2 regions of the Psychrobium sp. 1_MG-2023 genome follow, and region 1 is predicted to be linked to the other one. Evidence: predicted binding sites of a transcription regulator. Region 1 holds the regulator's gene; the other holds the start of a gene.
The links. The regulator sigma-54, encoded in region 1, starts transcription at its own class of promoters, with help from an activator protein. The targets are predictions, from matches to a motif close to GTTGGCACGNNNNTNGNNT.
Positions count from the first base shown of each region.

Region 2: the regulator sigma-54 is predicted to act here: its motif matches at 7,569-7,587, upstream of flhA (flagellar biosynthesis protein FlhA).

Region 1 covers NZ_JAUYVJ010000008.1:74,610-83,611, forward strand. Annotated here, with positions in the region: gene lptA (lipopolysaccharide transport periplasmic protein LptA) at 1-8, shown strand, start outside; gene lptB (LPS export ABC transporter ATP-binding protein) at 12-737, shown strand; gene Q8W26_RS06040 (RNA polymerase factor sigma-54) at 805-2,322, shown strand; gene hpf (ribosome hibernation promoting factor) at 2,348-2,635, shown strand; gene rapZ (RNase adapter RapZ) at 2,774-3,631, shown strand; gene mgtE (magnesium transporter) at 3,715-5,079, shown strand; gene pmbA (metalloprotease PmbA) at 5,145-6,470, opposite strand; gene yjgA (ribosome biogenesis factor YjgA) at 6,607-7,137, shown strand; gene Q8W26_RS06070 (secondary thiamine-phosphate synthase enzyme YjbQ) at 7,141-7,560, shown strand; gene Q8W26_RS06075 (zinc-dependent metalloprotease) at 7,735-9,002, shown strand, end outside.
Region 2 covers NZ_JAUYVJ010000002.1:99,617-108,618, forward strand. Annotated here, with positions in the region: gene Q8W26_RS01505 (chemotaxis protein CheA) at 1-1,032, opposite strand, end outside; gene Q8W26_RS01510 (protein phosphatase CheZ) at 1,046-1,783, opposite strand; gene cheY (chemotaxis response regulator CheY) at 1,804-2,190, opposite strand; gene Q8W26_RS01520 (RNA polymerase sigma factor FliA) at 2,229-2,951, opposite strand; gene Q8W26_RS01525 (MinD/ParA family protein) at 2,941-3,783, opposite strand; gene flhF (flagellar biosynthesis protein FlhF) at 3,820-5,361, opposite strand; gene flhA (flagellar biosynthesis protein FlhA) at 5,375-7,480, opposite strand; gene flhB (flagellar biosynthesis protein FlhB) at 7,799-8,929, opposite strand; gene fliR (flagellar biosynthetic protein FliR) at 8,960-9,002, opposite strand, start outside.

The sequences.
Region 1 (9,002 bases):
AAAATTAAACCATGAGTACATTGAGAGCACAGCATTTAGCAAAGAACTACTCTGGACGCCAAGTCGTTAAGGACGTGTCATTAGAAGTCGCTAAAGGGCAAATCGTCGGATTATTAGGCCCAAACGGTGCCGGTAAAACAACAACTTTCTATATGGTAGTTGGTCTAGTGCCAAGCGATAGTGGCCAGGTGACTATTGGCGGTAACGACATTACATTAATGCCAATGCACCAGCGTGCACGACAAGGCATTGGCTATTTGCCACAAGAGTCATCAATTTTCAGAAAGCTATCCGTTTACGATAACATCATGGCGATCCTACAAACTCGTAAAGATCTTAATAAAGCTCAACGAGTTGAGAAGCTAGAGAGTTTGTTAGAAGAATTCCATATCCAGCACATTAGAAACAGTTTAGGAATGGCCCTCTCTGGTGGAGAAAGACGTCGTGTAGAGATCGCTCGAGCGCTTGCTGCTGACCCTGAATTCATTTTATTAGATGAACCCTTTGCTGGCGTTGACCCTATCTCAGTGATTGATATAAAACAAATCATTGAACAATTAAAGCAACGTGGCTTAGGAGTGCTGATCACTGACCATAACGTACGAGAAACGTTAGATGTTTGTGAATTTGCTTATATTGTTAGTCATGGTGAAATGATTGCACAAGGCCAACCAGATGACATATTATCAAATCAAACGGTCAGAGATGTTTATCTCGGAGAGCAATTCAGACTATAGTTAGACTATACGATAAAAATAATTTTGTGCTCTCTTCCTTTTAGCACATTCAAGATAACGGATTTAAATGAAAGCTTCATTACAGTTAAAATTAGGCCAATCGCTTACAATGACCCCACAGTTGCAACAAGCGATTAGGCTGCTGCAACTTTCAACTCTCGATCTTCAAAATGAGATCCAAGAAGCGTTGGATAGCAATCCTTTACTCGAGGTCGAAGAGAACTTCGAGGGAAATGAAGCCAACACAAAAGCTGACGATAATGGCGCAGGGCATGAATATGACTCATCAAGTACGCTAGAAGCCAATAACGACAGTAATGACTTTGACAGCAATGACTCTAGTACCATTGATACTTCTGAAGCTCTGGACAAGCAAAGTATCAGCGACGATCTGCCAACAGACACAACTTGGGATGACTACATCTCTGCTGGCCCAGCGGCACCGGTAGCGTCATCGACAGCAGGACCTGAAAGTGATTTCGTTTATCAAGGGGAAACCACTGAGAATTTACAAGATCACCTGTTGTGGCAAGCTAATTTAACGCCTTTTAGCGATAATGATCGAGCAATTGCAACGGCCATTATTGATGCTGTTGAAGAGTCTGGATACCTATCACAAGACTGTGAAGATATTCTGACAGCTATGGCCGATCCTGAAATTGAATTAGATGAAGTTGAAGCAGTATTAAAACGTATCCAACACTTTGATCCAATTGGCGTAGCAGCACGCAGCCCAAGTGAATGCTTAGCCATTCAATTAAAGCGCCTTGCAGAAGATACGCCATGGCGAGATGAAGCCATTCTTTTAGTTGAAGGTTATATGGAGTTATTAGCAACTCGGGATTACCGCACGCTTGCTAAAAAAACCAAATTAAAAGAAGCACAACTCGCTGAAGCTATCCGATTGATTCAAACTCTAAACCCGCACCCTGGTAGTACTATCATCAAAGAAAAAGATGAATATGTTATTCCAGATGTATCGGTTAAAAAGGTAAAAGGACGCTGGATTGTTGAGTTAAACCCAGATTGCATGCCAAAAATTCAGGTCAATGCTGAGTATGCGGCGCTGAGTAAAACCAGTAAGAGCAGTGGAGATACCCAGTTTATTCGAGGTCACTTACAAGAGGCCAAGTGGTTTATTAAAAGTTTAGAAAGCCGAAATGACACCTTGCTAAAGGTAGCAAATTGTATTGTAATGCAACAGAGAGGTTTTTTTGAATACGGCGAAGAAGCGATGAAACCATTGGTTTTAAATGATGTCGCTGAAGCAGTGGAAATGCACGAATCAACTATCTCTCGTGTAACCACACAAAAGTATATGCATACGCCACGTGGTATTTTTGAATTAAAATACTTTTTTTCAAGCCACGTTAGCACTGAGAATGGCGGTGAATGTTCATCAACTGCGATTCGTGCCATTATCAAAAAACTAGTGGCGGCTGAGAGCCCAAAGAAACCATTAAGCGATAGTAAAATTGTAGATTTGTTAGCGGAACAAGGGATTAAAGTAGCAAGAAGAACCATTGCAAAATATCGTGATGCGTTATCAATCCCACCTTCCAATCAAAGAAAGAGCTTAATTTAAGCTCACCAAATGGAGGATGCATTTTATGCAAATTAATTTAACTGGACACCACGTAGCTATTACAGAATCACTTCACGACTATGTGCACACAAAATTTAGTAAATTAGAGCGCCACTTCGAACATATTAATAACGTACATGTTGTTTTAAACGTAGAAAAACTCCAACAAATTGCAGAAGCAACACTTCACCTAAACGGCGGGGAAGTATTTGCTACCTCCACTCACGAAGACATGTATGCCGCGATCGACTCAATGATCAATAAACTTGATCGACAAGTGATCAAACACAAAGAAAAATTACAACGACACTAGATTCTTTAGTCTAAAGTGTCACTCTAAAGCCTAGCATTGCTAGGCTTTTTTGTTGCTAAGTCTTTGCTATCTCATTGCAAATAAATACAAACCCCCTAAAATAAGAACATTAACAAGATAACCATCATGGATGCTCGATTGAAATTAACTATCATTAGCGGAACGTCAGGCTCGGGAAAGAGTGTCGCTTTACGTGTATTAGAAGATTTAGGCTATTACTGCGTTGATAACTTACCAATGAACTTGCTGCATTCGTTTATCGATAGCATGAAGGAGATGGAGCAACCTGTTGCGGTGAGTCTTGATGTACGAAACATTCCTAGTACGCAATCAGAGCTGAGCCAATTAATCGAGCAATTATCAGCAAGCTGTGATTTAGAGATAGTTTTCCTTGATGCACCCAGCACCACGTTAATCAAACGATACAGTGAGACCAGACGCCTGCACCCGCTAACCAAACAGTGCATGACGCTATCTGAAGCGGTTAAAGAAGAAAAATCATTATTACGTCAACTTGCAGAAGTAGCCGACTTAAAGATTGATACTGGTGAGTTAACAATATATCAATTAAGTGACTTGATTAAAGAGCGTATTCTTGGCAATACCGATAGCGAGCTGGTATTAGTATTTGAATCATTTGGTTTTAAATATGGTCTGCCACGAGATGTCGATTTTGTATTCGATGTTCGCTTTTTACCTAACCCCCATTGGGAACCAGAGTTGCGTCCACTCACAGGGCTTGATGCGCCAGTACAACAGTATTTAGCTGCGGAGCCTCTAGTGAATCAACTTGAAGAACAACTCACTACTTTTATTGATACTTGGCTGCCTCACTTAGAAAAAAATAATCGCAGTTACCTCACAATAGCGATTGGCTGTACTGGCGGGCAACATCGCAGTGTTTATATTGCGCAACAATTAGCTAAAAACTTTTCTCACAAAAAGCACAATATCCAGATTCACCACCGTGAGATGTTTCGTAAAGCCAAGACATAACAAAAATCGATTAAAACTGAGTTAACGTTAATTTTATAAAAATCAATTTATCCTTAATCAATATGAAATAAAAGCGAAAGCCAATGCCAGAGACAGTTGTTAAACAAGAATTCTCAAACCAACGCTTCGATGAGGTAGAAAAAGCCCTCAGCAGTGGTATGTTTGTTCATGTGCGACAAATATTGATGGATCTACCCGCTTGTGACGTTGCGCTTTTACTTGAATCTAGTCCTTATAAAACTCGTCAGGTGTTATGGCAACTTGTTGACCATGATGATCAGGGTGACATCCTAGAAGAGCTTTCAGAGGATGTACAAAAAAGCATTGTTCGGCAGATGCAAGCTCACCAGCTTGCGGCAGCTGCCGAGACTATGGACACCGATGACTTAACCGAAGTTTTACGTACTTTACCTGATAGCATCTACCAGCAAGTACTTGAAGCGATGGATGCGCAAGACCGCCACCGAGTTGAGGCGGCAATGGCCTACGAAGAAGATACTGCCGGCAGTATCATGAACACAGATACAGTCACCTTGCGCCCTGATGTAAATCTTGATGTAGTTTTACGTTACCTTCGTCTTAAAGGTGAGTTGCCTGAAGCGACCGACATGCTCTACGTTGTTGATAAAGAAGATACATTGTTAGGTGGTGTTACGCTATCAACCTTAATTACATCTAACCCGATAATGACAGTGTCCCAAATCATGGATCGCACCCTAGAAGCCATCCCTGCAACAATGGAAGATACTGAAGTCGCACAGCAATTTGAGCGACATGACTGGGTTTCGGCACCAGTTATTGATGGTGAAGGAAAACTTCTGGGCCGGATCACCATTGATGATGTTGTTGACATCATTCGTGAAGACGCAGAGCATTCCATGATGAGTATGGCGGGTTTAGATGATGAAGAAGATACCTTCGCTCCTGTTATTAAAAGTACTCAAAAACGTTCAGTGTGGCTTGGTATTAACTTACTAACAGCACTCGCTGCTGTTGCTGTTAGTAATATGTTTGAGCCTATTCTTGCGCAAATGGCAATTCTGGCTATATTGAACACCTTGGTACCAAGTATGGGTGGTATCGCTGGAAATCAAACATTGACCTTAATTATTCGCGGTATGGCACTTGGTCACATTGGTGATCGTAATAAACGATGGCTCATTGGCAAAGAGCTCGCGATCGGTGCTCTCAATGGGCTTATTTGGGCACTCATACTCTCCGTTGTCGTTGCATTATGGCAAGGAGACATCAAACTTGGCCTCGTCATTGCCTTTGCAATGTTAGCTAATATGACTGCTGCTGGCCTTTCCGGTGTATTAATACCACTTGTTATGAGGCGCCTTAAAATCGACCCAGCGCTGGCTGGAGGGGTCGTGTTAACCACGATTACTGACGTCGTGGGTATTTTTGCCTTCCTCGGTACAGCGACTTTAGTTTATACGCCGTAGTTAACAAAAAAGCCCGAGTTATCAATTGATAACTCGGGCTATATAACGCACTGGTTCAAGGTGGTTTAGTTACCAGCCACCTTCATTTCTTCCAGTAGGATTGAGCCACATAAGGTACTCTTTCGTTCATCAACATCGCCAGATATTGCAACGATATTTTTATACATATCATTGAGGTTGCCTGCAATGGTGATTTCATGGACAGGGTATTGAATAACGCCATTTTCCACCCAAAAGCCAGCAGCACCACGTGAATAATCACCTGTAATAATATTCACCGATGAGCCCATTAAGTCCGTTACCAACAAGCCTGTTCCCATCTGCTTTAATAATTCACTTTGCTCAGCAACAGTGTTATTTACTAACCATGTGTGTGTACCACCAGCGTGCCCTGTAGGTTGCATATTCAACTTACGGCCAGCATAGCTGGTAATTAAGTAGCTCGCTAACACACCGTTATCAATGACGGTTAAATCCTTTGTCGCTAAACCTTCATGATCAAAAGGCGTTGAAGCTAAGTAACCTTTTAAATGAGGTTTTTCTTCAATACTTAACCATGAAGGGAAAATTTGTTCGCCTTTACGATCAAGCAAGAAGCTCGCTTTACGGTATAAGCTACCACCGCCAATAGCAGAAACAAGGTGACCAATAAAACCCGCTGATAATGAAGCATCAATGACAACAGGAACAGTCATTGTCTCTAATTTTCTCGCCCCTAAGCGATCGATAGTATGTTGAGCCGCTTTCTCACCAATTAATTTAGGAGAGCCTAATTTATTAGGATAACGCGAAACCGCATAATCATAGTCTCGCTCCATCTCGCCATTACGCTCGCCAATGGTGACACAAGATAAGCTGTGACGCGTGCTCGGGTAGCCTTCTAATAAGCCGTGACTATTTCCGTAAACACGAAGGCCTTGATGAGAGTTATATGACGCACCATCAGAGTTGGTAATTTCTTCACTGTAGCTTAACGCGGCATCCTCAGCAGCGAGGGCTTGCTCAATCGCAAACTGCGGGTCTAAGCTACCAGGGTGATATAAATCAAGATCTGGAGGGTTAGTGACCATCAAATCGGCATCAGCCAAACCATTATAAGGATCTTCTGAAGTGTGTTTAGCAATACTAATAGCAGCTTTCACAGCACTTTCGATTGCCGATTCACTTAAATCCGATGTCGAGCTACTGCCCTTACGATTGCCACAATATACACTGATCCCCAGTGCACCATCATGGTTAAACTCAACCGTCTCAACTTCACGCAAACGTGTAGAAACACATAACCCTGTTTGCTTGCTCATTGATACTTCAGCACTCGAAGCGCCATGACGTTTCGCCGAGTCTAATGCTTTTGCTACGGACTCTTTCACCCGAGCCAATTCATCAAAAATATCGTTATCTACAGCCACAAGGCAATTCCTATCTATAATATATGTCAATATCTTAGCATGCTTGAGCATCAAGCGATCTGTTCTAAGAAAAAAAATGCTACAATGTCGTCAGTAATTACTATAGTTGAGAAAATCAATGAGCAAAGCGAAAAAAGCAACCATTGAAGTCGGTTCAGATTTAGACGATTGGGTGAGCCGTAGTGAATTAAAACGTCAAGCAGAAGATTATCACAGTCTAGGTCGGACGATTATGGCATTATCAGATAGTCAGCGAGCCAGCCTGCCTATGAGTGATGAACTACAGGCTGCTGTAACGCTAGCCAACCGTATTCGCCACACCAAAGAAGGCTTTCGCCGTCAAATGCAATTGGTCGCCAAGGTATTACGCAATAGCGATGTTGATGGGATCAGAACGGCTATCGAACAGTTTAAGCATCGCGATAAACGTGCGGATTTAGAATCGGTTAAGCTTGAAAAGCTACGTGATAGAATCATCAAGCAAGGTGACAGCGCTGTAAATGAGTTTTTAGAGCAGCACCCAAGCGCCGATCGTCAGAAGTTACGTCAACTGACACGCCAAGCCGCCAAAGAAGTGAAAGCAGAAAAACCTGCTAAAAGCTTCAAGGAGCTATTTAAATATATTAAGTCATTTAACGAACAAGATTAAATCATGTGGCTATCGCGTCAACTATCAATTGCAGCAAAGCCGCGAGGGTTTCACCTCATTACTGATGAGGTGAGCAACGCCCTTCCTGAAATACGTCAGCTTAAGGTTGGCGTGCTTCATGTTTTTATTCAACACACTTCAGCTTCATTAACCATTAATGAAAATGCAGATCCTAGTGTTCGACATGATTTAGAGCAACACTTCAACCGTAGTGTTCCTGAAAACGCCCCTTACTACCAACATATGGATGAAGGTAGTGACGATATGCCAGCGCATATTAAAGCAAGCACCTTAGGTGCTAGCCAAAGCATCCCAATCGCCAATGGTCAACTTCAACTTGGCCTGTGGCAAGGGCTATATCTCTGCGAGCATCGCAATTATGCTACTAATCGTACACTGGTATTAACCTTAAACGGTGAGTGAGTAAACTATTGTCACTCACTGTTACATATTGTTACGTTTTGTTGTTTAGTCTTACTTCAACTTTGCGTAAACTGAGCCAATCTCTCCTTTAGTCTAACTAAGCGAGATTGCTACACACCATACAAATCAATTATAAAATAGATGGTTAATTATTTAGCCTTAAAGGAATTATTCATGAAATTCACGAGTGTTTCATTGGCGCTATTGCTTGCATTCTCTGCAAGTAATACAGCATTTGCCACAGAAGACAAAAAGTCGAAAAAAGAAAAAAAAGAAGAAACGATCGCATCTCTGATCAAAGATAAAACTGCAACCACTGGTTTATTTGATTTTTATCAAGATAAAAAAACTGGTGAAACACTAATGCTTATTGAAGAAAAACAGCTAGACACACCATTCCTATACTTTGCTCACACTGTTGACGGTTTATCAGATGCAGGCCACTTCCGTGGTGGTTATCGTGAAAATAAAATCATTGAATTACGCCGTTACTTTAACCGCATCGACATCATCACAAAAACTCCACGTTATAAATTTGATGAGAGCAACCCAATTAGCCGTGCTAGCGAAGCTAATATCAGTGAAGCAGTGCTTGCTTCATTAAAAATTAAGAAAGAAGAAAACGGCCAAATTGCCGTTAACGTTGATAAATTATTCTTAAGTGAAGCGTTACACAAAGTTTCTCCGTGGAATAACCCAAACGATAAGTTTGCTAAAAAGCGCTTTAAAGTGGGCAAATTAAACAGCAAAAAGTCACGTATCCTAAATAAACGTGCTTATGACAATAACGTTGATGTTGTTGTTGATTATGTATTTAACAACCCGAACCCTTCTGTTCGAGGTTCAGGCGCTGTTTCAGACCCTCGTAGTACTTCTGTAAAAGTACAACATTCATTTGTTGAACTACCTAATACAGGCTTCAAACCACGCTATGATGATGCTCGCATTGGGTACTTCACTCATCAATACGATGAAATGACATCAAGTAAATGGGCACCGTATCAAGATGTTATCAAACGTTGGAACTTAGTTAAAAAAGACCCTACTGCAGAGCTGTCAGAACCAGTTGAACCTATCGTTTGGTGGATTGAAAACACCACTCCACATGAGTGGCGTAAAACTATCGAAGAAGCGACACTAAGCTGGAACATTGCCTTTGAAAAAGCAGGCTTTAAAAACGCTATCCAAGTTAAAACTCAGCCAGACGATGCAACGTGGGACGCCGGTGATATTAACTACAACGTATTACGCTGGACTGCATCACCACGCCCTCGCTTTGGTGGCTATGGCCCATCACTCGCTAATCCGCTAACGGGTGAAATGATTGGTTCAGACATCATGTTAGAGTTCGTCTTCATGAAAAATCGCTGGATCTTTGACAACCTATACTCTCAAGGTGCAAGCAGCTTAAGCCATCAAAATGAAGCGCTAAGCAATACAAC
Region 2 (9,002 bases), on a different contig from region 1:
AGCAGCTGCTTTTTTCGGCGCAGTTGCGGATGCTTTCTTCGGAGCAGCGGCCACAGGAGCCTTTTTCGGTGCCGGGGCTGGTGAAGGTGCTGCTACAGTGGGTGTCGCTTGCGAAATAGCTTTAGGTGTTGGTTCGTTCTTTTTAGCCGCCTGTAGCTCATCGAGTAGTGCTTCAAATTCTGCATCATCGATTTCATCATCTGTCTTTGATTTCGCTGATTCAGCAACAGGCTTGGTGTGTACCTGGTTTACAGTATTTTCAACTGAAGATGGCGAACCCTTTTCACCATGAAGCTGATCGAGGAAAGCTTCAAACTCTTCATCTGAAATTTCTTCGGAGTCCGACGATGCTGGAGTGACTGAAGCTTTAGCAGCAGTTGGAGAGCCAGCGCCATGAAGCTCATCGAGTAAGGCCTCAAATTCATCATCGGTAATTTCGTCATCAGAAGCAGGAACATCAGTGGACTCATCCTTAACGATAGGTTGTTTCTTACCTGCCTCTAGCTCATCTAATAATGCTTCAAATTCATCGTCAGTTATTTCATCGCCATTACTTTCGACAGCAACTGTCTCCGGCTCTGGTTCAGGTTCAGGTTCAGGTTCAGGTTCAGGCTCTGGTTCCGGTGCTGGCTCTTCAGCACTTTCCGGTTTGCTTAGCCTTTCAAGTTCTTCAAGTAACCGAGGCTCCGCAGGGCTTAATTCTTCGCGTGCTTTAACCAAGGTAAACATGTCGTTGACAGTATCAAGACCCTCAAGAATGACATCCATCAACTCTGGCGTGACACTTCGTTGACCTGTTCTTAACAAATCAAAGATATTTTCAGCGCCGTGACAAACATCAACAAGCTCTTTTAACGACATAAAGCCTGCACCACCTTTGATGGTGTGAAAGCCTCGGAAAATAGCATTTAATAAATCAGAATCTTCCGGGTTATTTTCTAGCTCAACAAGCTGTTCTTGTAAAAGCTCTAATATTTCACCCGCTTCTATCAGGAAATCTTGGAGTATATCTTCATCAACATCAAACGACATAGTTTGCGTCCTTTTAAAATCCTAGGCTAGAAAGCAAATCATCAACATCATCTTGTCCTGAAACAACATCATGCTGTTTTGATTTTGCGACAACGGGCCCTTCAGCTTCAATACAGTTATCAACGCGATCTAATTGCTGTTCGTCATCGTAATGACCAAATAGCTTTAAAATACCAATCAAATTCTCTTCAACATCTTTTACTAAATCAGTTATTTTGTGAAGTACTTGCCCGGTTAAATCTTGGTAACCTTGAGCGAGCACAATGTCATTTAGCTTGGTATTTAATTGTTCAGCATCGTTAACTGATTCTGAAAAATACTTATCTAAAGTAGTACAAAGCATCCTGAACTCATCCACTTTAATCTTACAATCTTTCAAACGCTCCCAAGATGGTAAGATCTCATTAACTGTGGCCTGATGCTTCTGAGCTAACGGAATACACTCATCAACTGCATCCATTGTTTGGTTTGCCGCTTGAGAGGTCATCTCAACGACATAAGACAGACGTTCTTTTGCATCCGGCAATGACGATGAAACAAATGATGAAAAGCGCTCATCAATACTCATATTACTCAATGAGTCGTGCAGTTGACGAGTTAACTTGCCGACACCAACAAAGATGTCTTGCTGCATTTTATGGCTAGCTTGTTCAATAATTTCATTAGCAGACGCAACCTGCCCCTGCTCTAACGCAGAAACAAGTGATTTAGCCTGCTCTAACGAGATATAAGAATTCTCATTATCAGTCATAAGAATATCCGTGTTATAGCTTAAGATTCAATTCGTTGAAAAATCTTATCAAGCTTTTCTTTTAATGTCCCAGCAGTAAATGGTTTAACAATGTATCCGTTTACACCTGCTTGAGCCGCTGCAATAATTTGTTCACGTTTTGCTTCTGCCGTTACCATTAATACAGGTAGATGCTTTAGCTTTTCGTCAGCACGAATATGCTTTAACAAATCAATTCCTTGCATACCTGGCATATTCCAGTCGGTCACTACAAAGTCAAAATCACCTTCTTTAAGCATAGGTAGTGCAGTCGCACCATCATCAGCTTCTTGGGTGTTTGTTAAACCAAGATCTCTTAATAAGTTCTTAATAATTCGTCTCATTGTTGAAAAATCATCAACAACCAGTATTTTCATGTTTTTATCCAAAACGCTCTCCACTATTCAAACTGCAATTCCTTATGCAATCAGCTCCAATTATTTAAACGCCCTTTCAGACGAACCATTGCTTGCGAGTGAATTTGACTCACTCGTGACTCACTCACATTTAAAACTTGCCCTATTTCCTTCAGGTTTAATTCTTCATCGTAATACAATGATAAGGTTAACGCTTCCTTTTCAGGTAACCCTTTAATCGCTTCAGCTAATGCTGTCTGAAAACGTCCAGACACAGCATGGGAATAAGAGTCATCCGATTCAGCCTGTCCATCAACAACCAATACATCTTCAGACACACCCAGATCGTCCATGCCGATTATTTTTCCTGATGCTATATCATTAAGCATTTGTGCATATTCGTCTAGGTTAATTCCTAATTTTTCTGCAATTTCATGCTCTTTAGCATCCCTTCCGTGCTCTTTTTCTACCTCGTCGATTGCTTTTTGTACTGCTCGACTATTTCGGTGTACCGAACGAGGAACCCAATCGCCACGTCTTATTTCATCAAGCATTGCACCGCGTATTCTTATACCAGCAAAAGTTTCAAAACTTGCACCTTTAGAACCGTCAAAGTTTTTCGCAGCTTCGAGTAACCCGATCATTCCTGATTGAATTAAATCGTCTAGCAACACACTGGCAGGAAGTCTTCCTTTTAAATGATGTGCTATTTTTTTCACTAGACCAGCATGAGCTATCACTAACTGATCATTGTTCTGAGATGTTTGAGCGTATGCCGCTGCTTTACTCACCAGAAACGTCTCTGTTATTAGAACGGTTATCAACTAATTGCTCAATAAAGAACTCCAGATGACCGCCAGGCTGATTTGGTATAGGCCAACTTTGCACTTTATTAGCTAAACTTTTATATGCTAACGATGCTGGTGATTGAGGAAACAGATCTGTTATCAGTTTTTGCTTTCTCACCGAGCGTCGAACATTCTCATCAAATGGAATCGTTGCACATAACTCTAAGGCCACATCCAAGAATCGATCCGTTACTCTTGTAAGCTTAGCAAATAATTCCTGACCTTCTCGTAAATTACGTACCATGTTTGCAACAACTTTAATTCTAAACACACCATGCTCACGTGATAATAGTTTAATTAAAGCATATGCATCAGTGATTGAGGCAGGTTCATCACAAACAACTGCAATTACATCTTGAGAAGCTCGAGCGAAACTGACCACCATGTCAGAAATGCCTGCGGCAGTATCAACAATTAATACATCAAAGTCATGGCGCATTTCACTGAACGCACGAATCAAGCCAGCATGCTGGGCAGGCTCAAGTTCAACCATCGATTGTGAACCCGATGTCGCAGGAATGATACTTATCCCCTGTGGACCATGAACAATAATATCATCGAGCTCGCACTCACCTGATAACACATGTGACAGATTCTTTTGCACGCGCAAGCCTAACATTACATCAACATTAGCTAAGCCTAAATCAGCATCCAGCACCAAGGTTCGTTTACCTTGTTGCGCAAGAGCCGCTGCAAGATTTAACGACACGTTGGTTTTACCAACACCGCCCTTACCGCCAGTAACTGCAATTACTTTAATCATTTTTGGTTGAGTCATTTTTCTTAAACCGCTTGCTTGATCCACTTAAATTGCCTATCTATTAAAACTGGAGAATGATGAAGAGTCATTATTTGCTGTCATTTTATCTTGAACCTGACTTAATTGCTCTATCACATTGTTAATTAAACTATTGAGATCGGCTACACCTATATCTTCAGGCACTCGTTGCCCATTTGTCAAATAACCAATAGGTAATGAATGGCCAATCGCCACACTTAAAATTTCACTTGCGCCAATAGCTTCATCCATTTTAGTGATGATACAGCCTGCTAATGGCATTTTTCTAAACTGAATAATAGCTTCCTGCAGTACTTTACGCTGGGCAGTCGCCGGTAAAACCAAATAACTTCTGATATTGACATGACTGGAGTTCATCAGGGTCGCAAGCTGTTCACTTAAACGTAAATCTCGTTGCCCCATACCAGCAGTATCTATTAGCACGAGTCGTTTTTGACGGCATTGGTAAATCGCATCGGCTAGTTGCTGTGCATCTTTGGCTACTTTAACTGGACACCCTAGAATTTTTCCATAGGTATTCAACTGCTCATATGCGCCAATACGATAACTATCTGTCGTTATCATCGCGATTTGGTCACTACCATATTGCATTGCAAACCTTGCAGCAAGCTTTGCCACTGTGGTCGTTTTTCCAACACCTGTTGGACCTAATAACGCGACGACACCACCTTGCTCAAGTACGTCATTATTCGTTGTCGAAATACGTTTGAGCAACGTACTAGCAATAATTTGTTTCGCCTGTTCAAACGTAGCGTCAGGACGCACATCAACAACCAGTTGCTGCGCAACATCAGCCTCAAAACCCATATCACAAAGTTCTGCAGTAAGCATGGCTCTTAACGGGTCTCGACGATTAACATCTTGCTCCATCAGCCCACTGACTTGATGTTGCAATAATTGTCTCATTGATGCCATTTCAGCACGCAACTCTTCAATGGCGGGGTTTTCTTGTTGAATTGCTGGTTCGCGCTCATATGCCTGACTGGTCGCCGTCTGTGGCGATATTGAAGCTGGCTTTTGTAAAGCTTGCGCCCATTCAGGCAGGTTATCCGCGACAGTATTTGGCAATGTAGCTGTGACAGGTTCTGTTGGCTGGTTGTCAGCTGAACTTGCGCCCTGCCCAGACATTGCATTAATTGGCATTTGATTATTTGCTATCTGCTGTGCTTGTTGCTTAATTAAACGCTGCTGAAACCCTGATAGTGACAGTTGATCATCACTTGGCTGGCGACTATTATTGCTCTGTGAGTTCCCTGCGCCATATTGTTGCATAGCAATTTGTGCTTGTGCCTGTGCAGAGAAATTAGCCACAGGCTGTTCAGCTTGCTCAAAACGATCTGCCATAACTTCGCTTGGAGCAGCAACTGTCTGTGACGAAGCAGGTTTCGGCGAAGCTTTAGGTAATACTGCGTTATTGTCTTCATCAACTGCAGCAACAATCTCAACACCGCCATCAACTTTTTTGTTAGACATAATTATCGCATCAGGCCCTAACGCGATCTTGATTTCATCAAGCGCTGAGCGGATATCTTTTGCGACAAAACGTTTAATCTTCACCGTTATTCCTCAATTATTGCCCTACCGAACTAACAACTTTAATTTGCTTGTCGTCTGGAATTTCTTGATAAGACAATACTTTTAATCCTGGTATCGTGTTTTTAACAAACCGTGATAATGTTGATCTTAATACACCTGAAGTCAATAAGATAGCAGGCATTCCCTCTAATTCTAGCTGTTCTGTGGCAGTTGCTAAAGATGTTTGTAATCGTTCAGCCAAACCAGGCTCCATCCCAGCGGCGTCTCCACCAGTAGCCTGCATAGATTGGTGCAACATCTGTTCCAGATCTGGCGCTAGTGTTATAACAGCTAATTCAGACTCTACCCCATTGATTTCTTGGACTATTAGTCGTTTTAACGCGATCCTTGCCGCCGCAGTTAAAACGTCAGGCTCTTGACTTTTTGCGCCATATTCAACAAGTGTCTGAATAATTGTTCGCAGATCTCTTATAGGCACGCCTTCGTGTAGCAAGTTTTGCATCACTTTAACAACGACACCTAATGGCAGAATATCTGGCACAAGACCTTCAACTAACTTAGGGTATTGACGCTGCAAGATATCTAGCAGGTTTTGAACTTCTTCATGTCCTAATAACTGCGATGCGTTATTAGTCAATAATTGACTGATGTGTGTAGCAACAACTGTTGCAGGGTCAACCACAGTATAGCCTAGCGTTTGCGCATGTTCCCGTTGCTCAGGCATGATCCATACCGCCTCTAAGCCAAATGCCGGATCCGTTGTTTTAACACCATCAACTTGACCAAAAACCTGACCTGGGTTGATTGCTAGTTCACAATCATGTCGGATTTCCGCTTCACCGATAGTCACGCCCATTAATGAGATTCGGTAGCTATTCGCATTTAAGTCCAAATTGTCACGAATATGTACTGCAGGAACTAAGAAACCATATTCCTGAGATAATTTCTTTCGGACCCCTTTAATACGCGATAATAATTCACCGCCCTGACCAACGTCTACTAACGGAATCAAACGATAGCCTACTTCAAGTCCAACAACATCAACTTGATTTACATCATCCCAACCCAACTCTTTAACCGGTTCAGTCGCTTTGGGCACTGGCTTTCCGTCAGGACTGGTCGCAAGCTCACCTTTTGCTTGTAGTTGATGTTGCTTTTTATACAAGAAATAACCAATTCCTAATGAAATAAACGCCATAGATAAAAACGCAAAATGAGGCATTCCCGGTACGATACCCATTACGAATAATAAACCACCAGAGACTAATAAGGCCTTTGGGTTACCCAACATTTGGCTATAAACGATAGTACCCATGTCTTCAGATTCATTTTGACGAGTCACCATTAATGCCGCGGCAATCGATAATAATAGCGAAGGAATTTGAGCGACTAAGCCATCACCTATCGTTAACAAAGTATAGATCTCAACCGCTTCACCAAAGCTTAAGCCATGCTGAACCATCCCGATGACAAACCCGCCTAAAATATTAATTACTAATATTAAGATGCCAGCGATTGCGTCACCTTTTACGAACTTAGATGCACCATCCATTGAACCATAAAAATCAGCCTCTTTCGTCACCTCTGCACGACGATCTCTAGCCTGATCTTGATCAATAATACCAGCATTTAAGTCGGCATCGATGGCCATTTGTTTGCCCGGCATTGCATCTAGCGTAAAACGAGCGCTCACCTCCGAGATACGTCCAGCCCCCTTTGTCACTACCGCAAAATTAATAATCACAAGAATAAGGAAAACAACTAAACCTACGGCATAGTTTCCGCCAATAACTACAGAGCCAAAGGCTTCAATTACTTTACCTGCGGCGTCTCCGCCTTCATGCCCTTCAAGTAACACCAGACGTGTTGAAGCAACATTTAATGCGAGGCGTAATAGTGTGGCAATTAAGAGTACACTCGGAAATGACGCAAAGTCTAACGGGCGTAGTGCGTAAATGGCGACAAGTAAAACAACAAGAGAAAGAGAAATGTTAAAAGCAAATAATGAGTCGAGCAGAAAAGTGGGCATCGGCAATACAATCATTGCTAATGTTGCCAACACGAGTAAAGGTGTTGCAATGCCTTTGAATATCGCCGAGTTATCAGAAGCAACTTGCGATAGTTTTGCTTTTAAATCCATTGTCTAATGGGTACCTACACAGATGACTATTAAATAGAGCAATACCAATAAATCACATTGGTATAACTATTAAGTAAACAACCCATAATAGCAATAAACAAGCCAATAAAATATATGATATAAATATTATTAACATAGAAATAACAAGCAATTAGTCAATAGTCAAGGACTCATCAACCTGCGTCAATAACTTGTCACAGTCAATTTGGTGTTGTGTGAATATGAAAGCGTTGTCGCAACAACCACATACAACAATTATAGAGAAATACCACGTCATCTCAGCATTCTAATTGACCACTTAAGTGATGGTTAAATAAGCTAATGCTTCAGGTCATCTGGAATGTCGAATTCATTAGGGAGTTTAGTCGGCCTACGCCCTTTTCGTTTTTGAAACTGCTCTAATTGAAAAACATAAGCTAAGACTTGAGCAACAGCCCCAAACAATCCATCTGGAATTTGCTCATCAATTTCAGTTGTGTGATATATAGCGCGGGCCAATGCGGGGCTAGCGACTAGCGAAACATTATTTTCTCGCGCAACTTCTCTGATCCGAAAAGCAACTTGATCGACCCCTTTAGCGACTACAATTGGTGCTCGGCTTCCCTCAGTATCGTATTTCAATGCTACAGAAAAGTGAGTGGGGTTGGTAATAACCACATCAGCATCTGGGACATCTTGCATCATTCGCCGTTGAGACACTTCACGCTGTAGCTGACGCTGCCTGCCTTTAACTTCAGGCTTACCTTCAGTGTTTTTAAACTCATCCTTCACCTCTTGCAGTGTCATCTTAAGCTCTTTTTTATGTTTAAAGATTTGATAAGGAGCATCGATCACTGCAATAAGTAATAATGAACTACACAAAATAATAAATATCCACAATAGGATATCTAAGGCTTCAATCACATTAAGGGGGAAGTTAGTTTGACTTAATTGTAAGATACTGGGGAAATAAAAGGTGAGTAAAAGCCAAGCGAGTGTTGATATAACCGCAAATTTCCCTAAAGACTTTAATAACTCAACGAGTGCCTGAGTACCAAACATTCGCTTAAAACCCTGAACGGGACTCATTTTTGATAGTTTTGGCCTAGCAGCATCAAAACTGAATGTAATTCCGCCAAGAGTGGTACTACCAATAAAGCCAAAAATAAACAGAGTGATAATAAAGCCAAGTAACGGCCAACTTATTAAAGTAAACACTTCAGCCCACATCAAACCAAACTGGCTTGTATCAAAGGCCTGTTCACGCTTGATGGTGAACATATTTTTCATCACATGATAAAGCGACATTGCAATCGCACTACCAAAAATATACATCGATGCAGCAGATGCAATCAGAACAGCAGCCGTTGCTAACTCTTTTGAACGCGGCACCTGCCCTTTGTCACGAGCTTGTTGCAGCTTCTTGGGGGTGGCCTGTTCTGTTTTTTCCTGACCGCTACTTTCTGCCATTTACGCCTCGTTATCTTAGCCAAACAACATTTAAAAATCACAACGAGTATTGATAACCTGACACATCATCTCA